2 regions of the Pantoea sp. Lij88 genome follow, and region 2 is predicted to be linked to the other one. Evidence: predicted binding sites of a transcription regulator. Region 2 holds the regulator's gene; the other holds the start of a gene.
What was found. Region 2 encodes CRP, which controls carbon source genes, mostly activating them, when cyclic AMP is high. Its sites were predicted from a motif close to ATGTGANNNNNNTCACAT; they were not measured.
Positions count from the first base shown of each region.

Region 1: the regulator CRP is predicted to act here: its motif matches at 5,021-5,038, upstream of yrbN (protein YrbN).

Region 1 covers NZ_CP118269.1:3,536,626-3,543,943, forward strand. Annotated here, with positions in the region: gene PU624_RS20410 (luciferase-like monooxygenase) at 92-1,102, shown strand; gene PU624_RS20415 (AraC family transcriptional regulator) at 1,103-2,023, opposite strand; gene PU624_RS20420 (SDR family NAD(P)-dependent oxidoreductase) at 2,199-2,945, shown strand; gene PU624_RS20425 (DEAD/DEAH family ATP-dependent RNA helicase) at 3,001-4,941, opposite strand; gene yrbN (protein YrbN) at 4,958-5,014, opposite strand; gene nlpI (lipoprotein NlpI) at 5,120-6,004, opposite strand; gene pnp (polyribonucleotide nucleotidyltransferase) at 6,134-7,318, opposite strand, start outside.
Region 2 covers NZ_CP118269.1:419,011-426,328, reverse strand. Annotated here, with positions in the region: gene tauA (taurine ABC transporter substrate-binding protein) at 1-262, opposite strand, end outside; gene PU624_RS05805 (LacI family DNA-binding transcriptional regulator) at 499-1,479, shown strand; gene PU624_RS05800 (LysE family translocator) at 1,481-2,083, opposite strand; gene PU624_RS05795 (hydrolase) at 2,141-3,157, shown strand; gene PU624_RS05790 (YheU family protein) at 3,162-3,380, shown strand; gene PU624_RS05785 (phosphoribulokinase) at 3,442-4,311, shown strand; gene PU624_RS05780 (OsmC family protein) at 4,944-5,348, opposite strand; gene crp (cAMP-activated global transcriptional regulator CRP) at 5,652-6,284, shown strand; gene PU624_RS05770 (YccS/YhfK family putative transporter) at 6,342-7,318, shown strand, end outside.

The DNA of each region.
Region 1 (7,318 bases), 830 kb from region 2:
ACAGGTTAGCAGTTTTAATATCAGGAATGATGCGTAATACTTAATGGCGCAGGCCTTCATTTAATGCCTGCGCCATACAACGGGAGTAGTCATGTCTGATAAAAAACCTCTTCGCCTGTCCGTACTGGATCTTGCGCCGATTCCACAGGGTGCGACCGCACGGGATGCGTTCCACAATTCACTGGCGCTGGCGCGTCAGGCTGAAAAACTGGGCTTCGAACGCTACTGGCTGGCTGAACATCACAACATGACAGGGATTGCCAGCGCCGCGACGTCGGTGCTGATTGGCTATCTGGCGGCAAATACTGAGACCCTGAAGCTGGGCTCCGGCGGCATTATGCTGCCTAACCATGCGCCGCTGGTGATCGGTGAACAGTTTGGCACGCTGGCCTCTCTCTATCCTGGCCGTATCGACCTGGGCTTAGGCCGCGCGCCAGGCTCTGACCAGCGCACCATGATGGCGCTGCGCCGTCATCAGGCCAACATGCACATCGACACGTTCCCGGAGGATGTGGCTGAACTGATTCACTGGTTCGATGCGGACCCGGATGCGCAGCTGCCCGTGCAGCCGGTGCCTGGTCTGGGCCTGAAAATCCCGGTCTGGCTACTCGGCTCCAGTCTTTACAGCGCACAGCTGTCAGCAAAACTGGGCCTGCCGTTTGCGTTTGCCTCCCATTTTGCGCCTGACCAGCTGTTCCAGGCCCTGCACGTTTACCGTGAGAACTTCCAGCCCTCGGCGCGTCTTGAGAAGCCTTATGCCATGGTCTGTATCAACGTGGTCGCCGCCGACAATGAGCGTGATGCGCGCTTCCTGTTTACCTCGCAGCAGCAGCAGTTTATTAACCTGCGCCGTGGCAAACCCGGTCCGTTACCGGCCCCGGTTGAAAATATGGATAACCTCTGGTCGCCGTCAGAGCAGTATGGCGTGCAGCAGGCACTCAGCATGTCGCTGGTCGGCGATACCGACAAGGTGCGTCATGGGCTGGCCTCACTGATGCGTGAAACCCAGGCGGATGAGATTATGGTCAATGGCCAGATTTTTGACCGCGATGCACGCCTGCACTCCTTTGCCATTGCGATGGAAGCGGCCAGTAGCCTGTAATCAGTTCTGCGGTGGGCGGATACTATCCGGGCTCACCGCCAGCTGACGGCTATCCCTGGCCGGAGATTGCCCATACAGGCGGCGATACTCCCGGCTGAACTGTGATGCGCTCTGATATCCCACCCGATAGCCTGCCGTTCCGGCATCCAGCTTTTCCACCATCATCAGACGTCGTGCCTCATTCAGCCGCAGTTGCTTCTGGTATTGCATCGGCGTCATGGCCGTGACGGCTTTGAAGTGGTGATGCAGTGAAGAGATGCTCATGCCGACACTGCTGGCGAGCTGATCGATCTTCAGCGGCTGATGAAAGTTTTCCCGCAGCCAGCGGGCAGCCTGCGCTACCCGGTTTCCCGGCCGCTCAGATAGCGCCATGTTCAGGATGCGCGAGCCTTCCGGCCCGGTCAGCAGCCGGTAGAAAATCTCCTGCTCGATGAGTGGAGCCAGAGCCTCGATATCTTCCGGGTGGTCAAGCAGCCGTACCAATCGAACGACCGCATCCATCAGCAACGATGAGACCTTGTGCACGGTGACGCCGCGTTCATTAGGGGCTATCGCCAGCGGCAGTGCCGGAGGAAACTGTTCCAGGTAGCGCCTCAGCCGCGATTCATTGATGGCAATGCCCACGCCCAGATTCGGCTTTTCCGGCGTGGCGGCGGTAACACAGGCGCGCACCGGCATATCCAGCGTTACCAGCAGCAGGTCACCCGGCCCATAGTGTAGCACCTCATCACCGATATGCAGTGCCTTACCACCCTGCGCCACCAGCGCAAAACTGGCCCATTGAGCAAAGTGCATCGGCTCAGTCGGGGCGGAAACCCGGCCAAAAAACAGGCAATCTATGGCACTGGCATGCCGGCCATCCTCCGGAGCATGACGGGCAATTAACTCTGCCAGCGCCTGCAGTTTGTCACTCTCTGTCACTCTGTTCTCCCCCTCCCGCTCTCTGTGCTGATATTACCTGACGCCAGACGGAATACCGGTGCCGTTACGGCACTTTTGCAGGATTGTGCAAAAAGCTTGCAGGATTGCGCTACCCGCTTTTCGGTGCCAGCGCGCATAGTCTTTCGACGCAATCATTACGGCGGAGAATGACATAATGAAAGCACTACAGAATAAAATCGCACTGGTGACCGGCGCGTCAAAAGGCATTGGCGCGGCGATTGCCATCGCGTTTGCCGCAGCTGGCGCGCGCGTTGTGGTCAATTATCGTCAGGATGAAGTCGGGGCGGCTGACGTGGTCAGCGATATTGTCACCCTGGGCAGTGAAGCCGTCGCAGTTCAGGCAGATATCTCTCGCCTGCGGGATGTGGAACGGCTCTTTGCCACCACCGCAGAGTGTTTCGGCGCACCGGACATTGTGGTGAACAATGCAGGCAGCTTTCATCACGGCGAGTTTGAGGCGCTGACGCAGGAGGAGATGCAGCAGCAGATTAACGTTAATCTGCTCGGCACGCTGATGGTCTGTCAGCAGGCGATTCGCCACTTTCCCGCGCATGGCGGCAGCATTATTAATCTCAGTGCCCTGAACAGTAAGAACAGCACGCCGGGTTCCGTACTCTGGGCGGCAACGAAAGGCGCGGTGGATACCCTGACTCAGGGACTGGCGCGCGAACTGGGCGCCAGGAATATCCGGGTTAACGCCCTGGCACCCGGAATGATCCTGACCGAGGGATTACTGGCTGCGAAAAAGATGAGCCCGCAGCTCAAAGCGCAACTGCTGGCGGCGACACCGCTCGGGCGTTTTGGTCTGCCGGAGGATGTGGCGCAGGTTGCGCTGTTTCTGGCCTCTGAGGAGTCCGCTTATGTCAGCGGCGAGCGCGTCATGATCAGCGGCGGTGCCTGACAGGCATAAAAAAAGGGAAGCCAGTGGCTTCCCTTTTTGTTACGACGTTAAGTCGTTATGCATCACGACGACGTGGAGAGGCGGTAGCGCCTTCTTCACGACGTGGACCACGGCTGCCTTCACGGTTGAAAGTACGTCCACCGCCTTCACGACCACCTTCACGGCGTTCAGAAGAGAAGCGACGACCACCTTCACGGTTGGCTGCACCTGGACCACCAGCACCTGGACCGCTGCGACGCTCACCGCCAGCACCGGCCGGACGACGATCACCACGGCCTTCGTTTGGCTGTGCATCACCCAGCAGCTGCATATTCATCGGTTTGTTCAGAATACGCGTACGGGTGAAGTGCTGCAGCACATCGCCTGGCATGCCTTTCGGCAGCTCGATGGTTGAATGCGTACCGAACAGCTTGATGTTACCGATGTAACGGCTGCTGATGTCGCCTTCGTTAGCGATAGCGCCAACGATGTGACGAACTTCAACACCATCATCGCGGCCTACTTCAATGCGGTACAGCTGCATTTCGCCAACGTCACGACGTTCGCGACGTGGACGATCGCCATCACGGCTTTCACGGTTTTCGCGCGGAGCACGAGAATCGCCACGCGCTTCACGGCTGTCACGACGGCCATCACGCTCGTCACGATCGCGGTATTCGCGGCGTGCAGGACGTGGTGCTTCTGGTGGCAGAATCAGAGGACGTTCGCCCTGTGCCATCTTCAGCAGTGCGGCTGCCAGTGTTTCCAGATCCATTTCGTCTTCTGGCTGCATTTTAGCCAGCAGAGCACGGTACTGATCCAGATCGCTGCTTTCCAGCTGCTGCTGAACTTTAGCAGCAAACTTCGCCAGACGACGCTCACCCAGCAGTTCTGCGTTAGGCAGTTCTACTTCAGGAATAGTCAGCTTCATTGTACGTTCGATATTGCGCAGCAGACGACGCTCGCGGTTCTCAACGAACAGCAGCGCGCGACCAGCACGACCAGCACGACCGGTACGGCCGATACGGTGAACGTAAGATTCAGCATCCATCGGGATGTCGTAGTTCACCACCAGGCTGATACGTTCAACGTCCAGGCCACGGGCCGCAACGTCGGTTGCAATCAGGATGTCGAGACGACCATCTTTCAGGCGCTCCAGCGTCTGCTCACGCAGTGCCTGGTTCATATCACCGTTCAGCGCGGCGCTGTTATAGCCACTACGCTCCAGCGCTTCAGCCACTTCCAGCGTTGCGTTTTTAGTACGCACGAAGATGATGGCAGCATCAAAGTCTTCAGATTCCAGGAAGCGAACCAGTGCGTCTGTTTTACGACCGTAAGCGGTCCAGTAGCTCTGGCTGATGTCAGGGCGCGTCGTCATGCTTGACTGGATACGCACTTCCTGTGGATCTTTCATGAAACGTTTGGTGATACGACGAATCGCTTCCGGCATGGTTGCAGAGAACAGCGCAGTCTGATGACCGGCTGGGATCTGAGCCATGATCGTTTCAACGTCTTCGATGAAGCCCATACGCAGCATTTCATCAGCTTCATCCAGCACCAGGCCGCGCAGGTTAGACAGTTCTAACGTGCCGCGTTTCAGGTGGTCAAGCAGACGACCAGGGGTACCCACAACAACCTGTGGTCCCTGACGCAGTGCACGCAGCTGCACGTCATAACGCTGGCCGCCGTAAAGGGCAACCACGTTCAGGCCGCGCATATGCTTAGCGAATTCAGTAATTGCTTCAGCAACCTGTACCGCCAGTTCGCGGGTTGGCGCCAGCACCAGGATCTGAGGTGCTTTAACAGTTGGGTCAATGTTGTTTAACAGCGGCAGAGAGAAAGCCGCAGTTTTACCACTCCCGGTCTGCGCCATGCCTAACACGTCACGGCCCGCCAGCAGGTGAGGAATACACTCAGCCTGGATTGGGGATGGCTTTACGTAGCCCATGCCATTCAGTGATTCAAGGATGTCGGCGTTCAGGCCAAGGTCAGCAAAAGTGGTTTGGATATCAGTCATGTAGTACACGTGCCTCTTAGATTGCGGCGGCCAGTCTACATAACTCGTCGTGAAAACTTTCAGTCATTTTCATCAAAAAGTGTGAACCGGCTCAAATTAGAAGTTTTGACGAACAGAAAAGCCTTCATCCTTTAAGATGATGACTTAACAGGTTTTACAGGCAAATTAAGTTCGTCAGCTATTGCTGGTCAGATTCTGATAAATCGTCTTGTGCCTGGCCGAGTTGCGCCAGTTCCAACAATGCGTATCGGTGTTCAACAAAGTTATTGACGTTGTTGGCCACCGCCAGTTTGAACAACGCTTTCGCGTCGTCCTTCTCCCCCAGACTTAGGTAGTACTTACCTAAATAGAAGTTGGTTTCACTGAGATGTTCAGCGAGCGAGGTGTTATCCGTTGCGTCCGCCTTGAGACTTTCCATCAACGTTTTCTCGTTGATATCTCCAAGGTAGAACTCGACAATATTCCATCCCCATTGGTCTCTGACCGCTTTGTCGTGACGCTGTTGAAGCGCGACTTTTGCCTTGTCGACATCCATCTCACGTTCAACGAGATAGAGCCACAGACTGCGGAAAGGATCGTTAGGATCGTCTTGATAAAACGCCAGCAGATCATCTTGCGCTAACTTGTATCGACCGCCGTAATAGAGGGCGATACCACGGTTTAAATGCGCATAGTTGTAAGTTGGATCAAGCTCAAGTACAGAATCAAACGCTTCATAGGCGGCATCAAAGTTGCCCGCCTGCGTTAAATATATGCCTAAGTAGTTAAACACTTCGGGCATATCTGGTCTTATAGACAGCGCTTGCGAAAAATCGTTCCGCGCTAATGCCCGCAGACCTAAACTATCATACAACACTCCGCGCTCATATAACAGCTGTGCGCGTTCATCATCGGTGAGAGCGCGACTGGCAAGAATTTGTTCCATGCGCGCCAGTATCACTTCCTGCTGCAGTGTGGGCTGTAAAGGCACTGCAAGAACTTCGTTCTTACGCCAATTGGAGTTGCTGCATCCTGCCAGCGTCAAAGCTGTCGCAACAAAACACCAGCGCAGAAAAGGCTTCATTTCCCACTCCCGAATACAAACATTGGGATAACCATCCTGTCATCCGCCTGCTGTGCACAAGGATTCCCGCCCTCGCGATGATACAAACGCCCCTCTCTGCCAGGCAAAGAGGGGCAAATCAGCAACGTCTTACTCAGCTTCAGGCGTAATCACCGCGGCAGCTTCTTCAGTCTGCGGCTTAGATTCTGTCGCTTCTTTGATGCTCAGACGTACGCGGCCCTGGCGATCAACTTCCATCACCTTAACCGGCACTTCCTGACCCATCTGCAGATAGTCAGTCACTTTCTCAACGCGCTTATCAGCGATTTGTGAAATGTGAACCAGACCTTCTTTACCACCGCCGATAGCGACGAAGGCGCCGAAGTCAACGATACGGGTCACTTTACCACTGTAAACGCGGCCCACTTCGATCTCTGCGGTAATCTCTTCGATACGACGAATCGCTTCTTTCGCTTTCAGACCATCGGTCGCGGCGATTTTCACGGTGCCATCATCTTCGATTTCAATCGTTGTGCCGGTCTCTTCGGTCAGTGCACGAATCACTGAGCCGCCTTTACCAATCACATCTTTGATCTTGTCAGAGCTGATTTTGATGGTGTAGATGCGTGGAGCGAATTCAGAAATCTCGGTACGCGGTGTGCTGATAGCCTGTTCCATGACGCCCAGAATGTGCAGACGCGCACCCTTGGCCTGGTTCAGTGCTTCCTGCATGATTTCACGCGTGATGCCTTCGATTTTGATGTCCATCTGCAGCGCGGTGATACCTTCACGGCTACCGGCTACTTTGAAGTCCATGTCGCCCAGGTGATCTTCATCGCCCAGGATGTCAGACAGAACAACAAACTTCTCATCTTCTTTGACCAGGCCCATCGCGATACCAGCAACGGCAGCTTTGATTGGCACACCCGCATCCATCAGCGCCAGTGAGGCACCACAGACAGAGGCCATTGAAGAAGAGCCGTTAGATTCGGTGATTTCAGAAACAACACGGATGGTGTAAGGGAAATCTTCCGCTTTTGGCATTACCGCTAACACACCGCGCTTCGCCAGACGACCGTGACCAATCTCACGACGCTTCGGCGAACCTACCATGCCGGTTTCGCCGACAGAGTATGGAGGGAAGTTGTAATGGAACAGGAAGCTGTCGGTACGTTCGCCCATCAGCTCATCCAGGTTCTGCGCATCGCGGGTAGTACCCAGCGTTGCCGTAACCAGTGCCTGCGTCTCACCACGGGTAAACAGTGATGAACCATGGGTACGTGGCAGTACGCCGGTACGCACGTCCAGACCGCGGATCATGTCTTTTTCACGGCC
Region 2 (7,318 bases):
CCGCCGCGACCGCTAACGGACTGGAGCCGATGTTACCGATCTGGACGTCGCCCGACGCCAGCGCGCGTAATACCCCTGCGCCGCTGTCAAACTTACGCCAGTCGACGCTGGCCCCGCTCTCTTTCGCAAAGCTATTGTCAGCCTGTGCCACTTTTGCCGGTTCGGCGGAGGTCTGGTACGCGACGGTGACATTGACCGCATCAGCCTGAAATGCCAGCAGCGCCAGCGCTGCGGCCAAGAAAGTTAAACGTGTTGCTGCCATGATCACTACCCCACCGTTTTTATCGTGGAGGCAGTGTCTCTGCGCACAATAGTTTCATAAAGGAATTAAAAATTATCCCTAATAGAAATAAGTTCTTAGATCACTATCTGCAAAACTAAGCTGAAAATCGCAAATGCTGAAAATAGCTAAAGTAAGCAAAAATGTCAGGCGCTCACATTGTCCCTGTGCTATTGATATGCGTTCCCCATTATTGCCTGTTAAGGTCTGTGAATCCGATGTCGATCGAGAAAGTCGCTCAGCTGGCTGGCGTGTCCAAAGCCACGGTATCGCGGGTTCTCAACGCGCATCCTGGCGTAAAGCCCGATACGCGTGAGAAAGTTCTGGCGGCAATCTCTGCCTGCGACTATCAGCCCAACTTACTGGCGCGTCAGCTGCGCACGGCGCAAAGCCACATGCTGCTGGTGCTGATCTCGGATATCACGAACCCGTTCTGTTCACGCGTGGTTCAGGGCATTGAGGCCGAAGCGGAACTGCATGGCTATCACATCCTGCTCTGCAACTCCGCCTCACAACTCCAGCGTGAAGCTGCCTATCTCTCGCTGCTGACCGGAAAAGTGGTGGATGGCGTGATTACGATGGATGCCGCCTCCGGTTTGCAGGATCTCCAGGCGCTGATCGCCGGTGCGCCCTGGGTGCAGTGCTGTGAATTTGATCCGGATATCCCCGCCTCCTCGGTCAGCATTGATCACCTTGAAGCCGCGCGCGACACCGTTCATTACCTCGCGGGTAAGGGACGTAAACGTATCGGGCTGGTCAATGGCGACATGCGTTACCTCTACTCGCATCATCGTGAAAAGGGTTACCGGCAGGCGATTGAGGAGCTGGGGTATGCGTGGTCCGGCGTCTCCTATACTTACGAAATCTCTCCTGAGGCGGGCAGCCAGGGGCTGAGGGAGTTGATGGCGCTGCCGGAACCGCCGGATGCGGTGTTTGCGGTTTCAGATGTGCTGGCGGTGGGCGTGGTACATGCGGCGCTGGAAGCGGGTCTGCGCGTCCCGGAAGATCTGGCGGTAGTCGGATTTGATGGCGTGCCGTTTACCCGCAGCCTGAATCCGCCGCTCACCACTATTGAACAGCCGATGAATCAGCTGGGCGCGCGCAGCGTGCAGCTACTGCTGCAGAAGATCCGTAACCCGAACGCGCCGGTGATTCGTGAGGTGCTGCCCTGGACGCGCGTTGAACGCGCATCCAGCTGACTCAGTGCCAGATTAGCAGCACGCAGGCGGCGGTCAGCAGCCCCATGGCGAGGTTAAAGATTTTCCAGGCGCGGCGGCTGCGCAGAATACGGCCGATCATCGCGCCAAATCCCATCCAGATCACGCCCGACACCAGATTAACCAGAAACATGCCGACGCTTATCGCCATCACCGAATGGCGATACGCATCACCCGCCAGGCTAAAGCTGGCGACCGCGCCCAGCGCCATCAGCCAGGCCTTGGGATTGATCAGCTGCAACAGCCCACCCTGCCAGAACGGCATTGGCGCATCCGGCGCCTGATCCGTTTCCAGCTTTTCATAGCTGGACGTCGCTATCTTCCACGCCAGCCAGAGCAGATAGAGACTACCGGCGATTTTCAGCACCAGATGCAGCGAAGGATAGAGCAGAATCAGACCGCCAACGCCAAAGGCCACCATCAGCAGCATCACCTGCATGCCGATCATGATGCCGATCATCAGCGGAAGGGTGCGCAGAAAGCCAAAATTAGCGCCCGAGGCGGTGAGTAACATATTATTGGGACCCGGCGTAATGGCCGCGACCCAAAGAAATCCCAACATTGATAAGAAAAGACTCAGTTCCATGGCAATCGGGTACTCCTTACCCTGCAAGAAAAAACTCATCGAAGCTAACAGTGTGATATGGAACAGACAAGCTTTTACCACATGAAATTTACCGGACCGGAAAACGAGCACTTCACGCCACCTCACAGTCTGCGTAACGCGCATCTGCAGACGATGCTGCCACGCCTGTTACGTCGCCACAGCGCGTTCGATCCTCACTGGCAGCGCCTCGATCTGCCGGATGGCGACTTCGTCGATCTCGCCTGGAGCGAAGATCCCCAGCGGGCGCAGCATAAACCGCGCGTCGTGCTATTTCATGGCCTGGAGGGCAGCTTTCACAGCCCCTATATTCATGGCCTGATGGACATCTGCCGCGCGCGCGGCTGGCTGGCCGTGGTGATGCATTTTCGCGGCTGCAGCGGCGAGCCTAACCGGCTCAATCGCATCTATCACTCCGGCGAAACCGAAGATGCCCGTTTCTTCCTGCACTGGCTGCGCACCCGCTGGGGCCACGTGCCCACCGCTGCCGTTGGTTTTTCGCTGGGTGGCAACATGCTGGGCTGTCTGCTGGGTCAGCAAGGCGTAGCCGCTGAGGTCGATGCGGCCGTGATTGTCTCCGCCCCGCTGCTGCTGGAACCGTGCAGCGTCAAACTGGAACGCGGCTTCTCGCGCTTCTATCAGTACTACCTGCTGGCGCAGCTCAAGAAAAACGCCCGCCGCAAACTGCACGCCTGGCCGGACACGCTGCCGGTCAATCTGGCGCAGCTCAAAGTGCTGCGGCGACTGCGCGATTTTGATGATGCGATTACGGCCCGCGCCCACGGTTTTGTCGATGCGGCCGATTACTATCATCGCGCCAGCGCCATGCCCTGGCTGAAGCACGCAGAGAAACCGCTGCTGATCATCCACGCGAAAGACGATCCCTTTATGAGTGATGAGGTGATCCCGCACAGCAGCCAATTATCTGCCACTATTACTTATCAACTGACACCCCACGGCGGCCACGTAGGTTTTGTCGGCGGGACGTTACGCCAGCCTGAAATGTGGCTGGAACAGCGCATCCCGCAGTGGATCGCCCCTTTTCTGGATAACTGATCTCGTGATTATTCCCTGGCAACAGGTCTCACCTGAGACCCTTGAAAATCTGATTGAAACCTTTGTGCTGCGCGAAGGCACAGACTACGGCGAGCAGGAACGCAGCCTGCTGGACAAGGTGGCTGATGTGCGACGTCAGCTGGAAACCGGCGAAGTCGTGCTGGTGTGGTCGGAACTGCATGAATCGGTCAATATCATGCCGCGCAAAGAATTTCGTGGCTGATGCACCCGGCACCATTTCATGATAACAATGCTCATCGCCCGACCTCACAGGGAGCTTTTCTATGTCTGCACGTCATCCCATTATCGCGGTGACCGGTTCCAGCGGCGCAGGAACCACCACCACCAGCCTCGCGTTTCGCAAAATCTTTCAGCAGCTCGATCTCCATGCGGCCGAGCTGGAAGGTGACAGTTTTCACCGTTTTACCCGCCCTGAAATGGATATGGCGATTCGTAAGGCGCGCGATTTAGGACGTCATGTCAGCTATTTCGGCCCGGAAGCCAATGACTTTGGTCTGCTGGAGCAGAGCTTTAAAGAGTATGGTCAAAGCGGACAGGGGCAGTCGCGTAAATATCTGCACACCTACGATGAAGCGGTGCCGTGGAATCAGGTGCCCGGCACCTTTACGCCCTGGCAGCCACTGCCGCAGAACACCGACATTCTTTTTTATGAAGGACTGCACGGCGGCGTGGTGACGGCGCAGCACAACGTCGCGGAACAGGTCGATCTGCTGGTTGGCGTGGTGCCGATTGTTAACCTGGAGTGGATTCAGAAGCTGGTGCGCGACACCGGCGAGCGCGGTCATTCACGCGAAGCGGTGATGGATTCCGTCGTGCGCTCGATGGAGGATTACATCAACTTCATCACGCCACAGTTCTCACGCACACACCTTAACTTTCAGCGCGTCCCGACCGTCGACACCTCAAACCCGTTCGCGGCCCGCGCCATTCCGTCACTGGATGAGAGCTTTGTAGTGATTCACTTTCAGGCGCTGGAAGATATCGACTTCCCCTATCTGCTGGCGATGCTGCAGGGATCGTTTATCTCGCACATTAATACGCTCGTCGTGCCCGGCGGCAAAATGGGTCTGGCGATGGAGTTGATCATGGGCCCGCTGGTAAAACGGCTGATGGAAGGTAAACGGATAGAGTAAGAGGTCAGCAAAAAACCCTCAGATAGCAGATGCCTTTCGCAAAATTTAAAACCGGCTTTTCTGCGGATAAAGGCTTACTGCTGAGCAGGCTGCAGGGAGCATACGCCTTTCGCAAAGACGCAAAACCGCCATCCCTGGCAGGCTCAGCGCGGGCGATTACGCACCTCATCCCTGAGGTGCGCCCGTACCGGGCCAACGCGTTGCGTTGTTCAAAAACGCTCCCGGCGTTTTTGTCCCTGGCCCGCTATGCTTTGCTACAGGCGTATGCTCCCTTCGCTTCACGTCCGGCAACCGCATCCGGTTTCAGTAAGGCCGCTACAAACAAAACCTGCATACAAAGAATCTGACAGCAACAGATAAGCTCAACACGCAGGGAACCGGGTCAGAAGAGGAAAGCGTCCCGCGCCTGGGACAAAAACGCCGGGAGCGTTTTTGAACAACGCAACGCGTTGGCCCGGCAACGGGCGCACCTCAGGGATGAGGTGCGTAATCGCGCGGGCCGAGCATGCCATGGATGGCGGTTTTTGTGTCTTTCCGATCTGACCCGGTTCTCTGCGCAGGCACAGTCTTAAAGCAACCTGCATCAGACACTAGAAGTGAAGTTAACAGGTCTGCGATGATCCCTGCGGCCATTACAGCTCAACCACTTCATAGCTATGCGTCATCGTCACACCTTTACCCAGCATGATGGCCACCGAGCAATATTTTTCAGCAGAAAGATCCACGGCGCGTGAGACCGCTTTATCCTGGAGCGCTTTACCACTCACGATAAAATGCAGGTTGATGTGCGTAAAGATTCGCGGCGCCTCTTCACGACGTTCTGAGGTCAGTTTTACTTCACAATCAGCCACATCATTGCGGCCTTTTTGCAGAATTGAAACCACATCAATCGCGCTGCATCCACCGGCCGCCATCAGCACCATCTCCATTGGGCTGGGCGCTTTATCACCCGAATTGCCATCCATCAGTATCTGGTGGCCGGATGAGGATTCTCCGAGGAATGTCAGCCCTTCTACCCATTTCACTCTTGCCTGCATGATTTTTGCTCCGGAATACGCTGTTTTGTCGCCAGAGTACGCTTTCGCCTGGTAAACAGCAATCCAGAGAAATCCGCCTGTAGCTGAAGCGAGACAACAGAAGACAGTCGGCAAAAGCTGTGCTACAAACAGTGCTGAAAATATTTTTCGTCACCCGATGACGAAGCCGGGAAGGATGATGCGCACTGCGCCTGATGCGGCCCGAATGATTTCCTGAAATGGAAACGCTTGAAGCTTTCACCGCCTGACAGGGAAAACTGCCCCCTGTATTTTGGGCACGATTACAACAGAGGATAATAGCGAATGGTTCTCGGCAAACCGCAAACAGACCCTACACTCGAATGGTTCCTGTCCCATTGCCATATTCACAAGTATCCATCCAAAAGTACGCTGATTCACCAAGGTGAAAAAGCTGAAACGCTTTACTACATCGTGAAAGGTTCCGTCGCGGTTCTGATTAAAGATGAAGAAGGCAAAGAGATGATTCTTTCCTACCTGAATCAGGGCGATTTCATTGGTGAGCTTGGCCTCTTCGAAGAAGGCCAGGAGCGCAGCGCCTGGGTACGTGCGAAAAGCGCGTGCGAAGTGGCGGAGATTTCTTACAAGAAATTCCGTCAGCTGATCCAGGTTAACCCCGACATCCTGATGCGACTCTCATCGCAGATGGCGCGTCGCCTGCAGGTCACGTCTGAAAAAGTGGGTAACCTCGCTTTCCTCGACGTCACCGGGCGCATTGCACAGACCCTGCTCAACCTGGCGAAACAGCCAGATGCCATGACGCATCCCGACGGCATGCAAATTAAAATCACTCGTCAGGAAATTGGCCAGATTGTTGGTTGTTCACGCGAAACCGTGGGCCGTATTTTGAAGATGCTGGAAGATCAGAACCTGATCTCCGCACACGGCAAAACCATCGTCGTTTACGGCACCCGTTAATTCCTGTCACCCACGGCGTGATGGCAACATCACGCCGTTATTGTTTGTGTTGGGCCGATGTGGCGTCGAATCATTTACCATCCTGAAGTTAACTACGCCTTGCGGCAAACGCTGGTGCTCTGTCTGCCGGTGGCGCTGGGCTGGCTGGCTGGCGACCTGCAAAAAGGTCTGCTGTTCTCCTTAGTGCCCGCCTGCTGCAACATCGCCGGTCTGGATACCCCGCATAAACGCTTCTTCAAACGTCTCATTGTTGGCGGCAGCCTGTTTGCCCTCGGCAGCTTTCTCATTCAGTGGCTCACCCTGCATGCTATCCCACTGCCGCTGATCCTCTTCGCCATGCCCCTGCTGCTCGGCGTCACCGGTGAAATCAGTCCGCTGCATGGCCGCCTGCTGCCCGGCACCCTTATCGCCGCTATCTTTACCCTCAGCCTGATTGGCCGCATGCCCATCTATGTCACCCCGCTGCTCTATATCGGCGGCACGCTCTGGTATGGGGTGTTTAACTGGTTCTGGTTCTGGCTGTGGAAAGAGCAGCCGATGCGCGAGAGCCTCAGCCTCATCTACCGCGAGCTGGCTAACTACTGCGACGCTAAATATACCCTGCTGACTCAGCTCACCGATCCGGAAAAGGCCCTGCCGCCGCTGCTGGCGCGTCAGCAGAAAGTGGTCGATCTGATCAACACCTGTTATCAGCAGATGCACATGCTGTCGGCCAGCCGCGATCACAGCCATAAGCGGCTGACGCGCGCCTTTCAGGTGGCGCTGGATCTGCAGGAGCACATCTCAGTCAGCCTGCATCGGCCGGAAGAGGTGCAGAAGCTGGTCGAACAGAGCCATGCCGAAGCGGTCATCCGCTGGAATGCCAAAACCATCTCGGCCCGGCTGCGGGTGCTGGCGGATAACATCCTTTATCACCAGCTACCCGATCGCTTTGCGATGGATAAACAGCTCGGCGCGCTGGAGAAGATCGCCCATCAGCATCCCGACAATCCGGTAGGTAACTTCTGCCTTTACCACTTCAACCGCATTGCGCG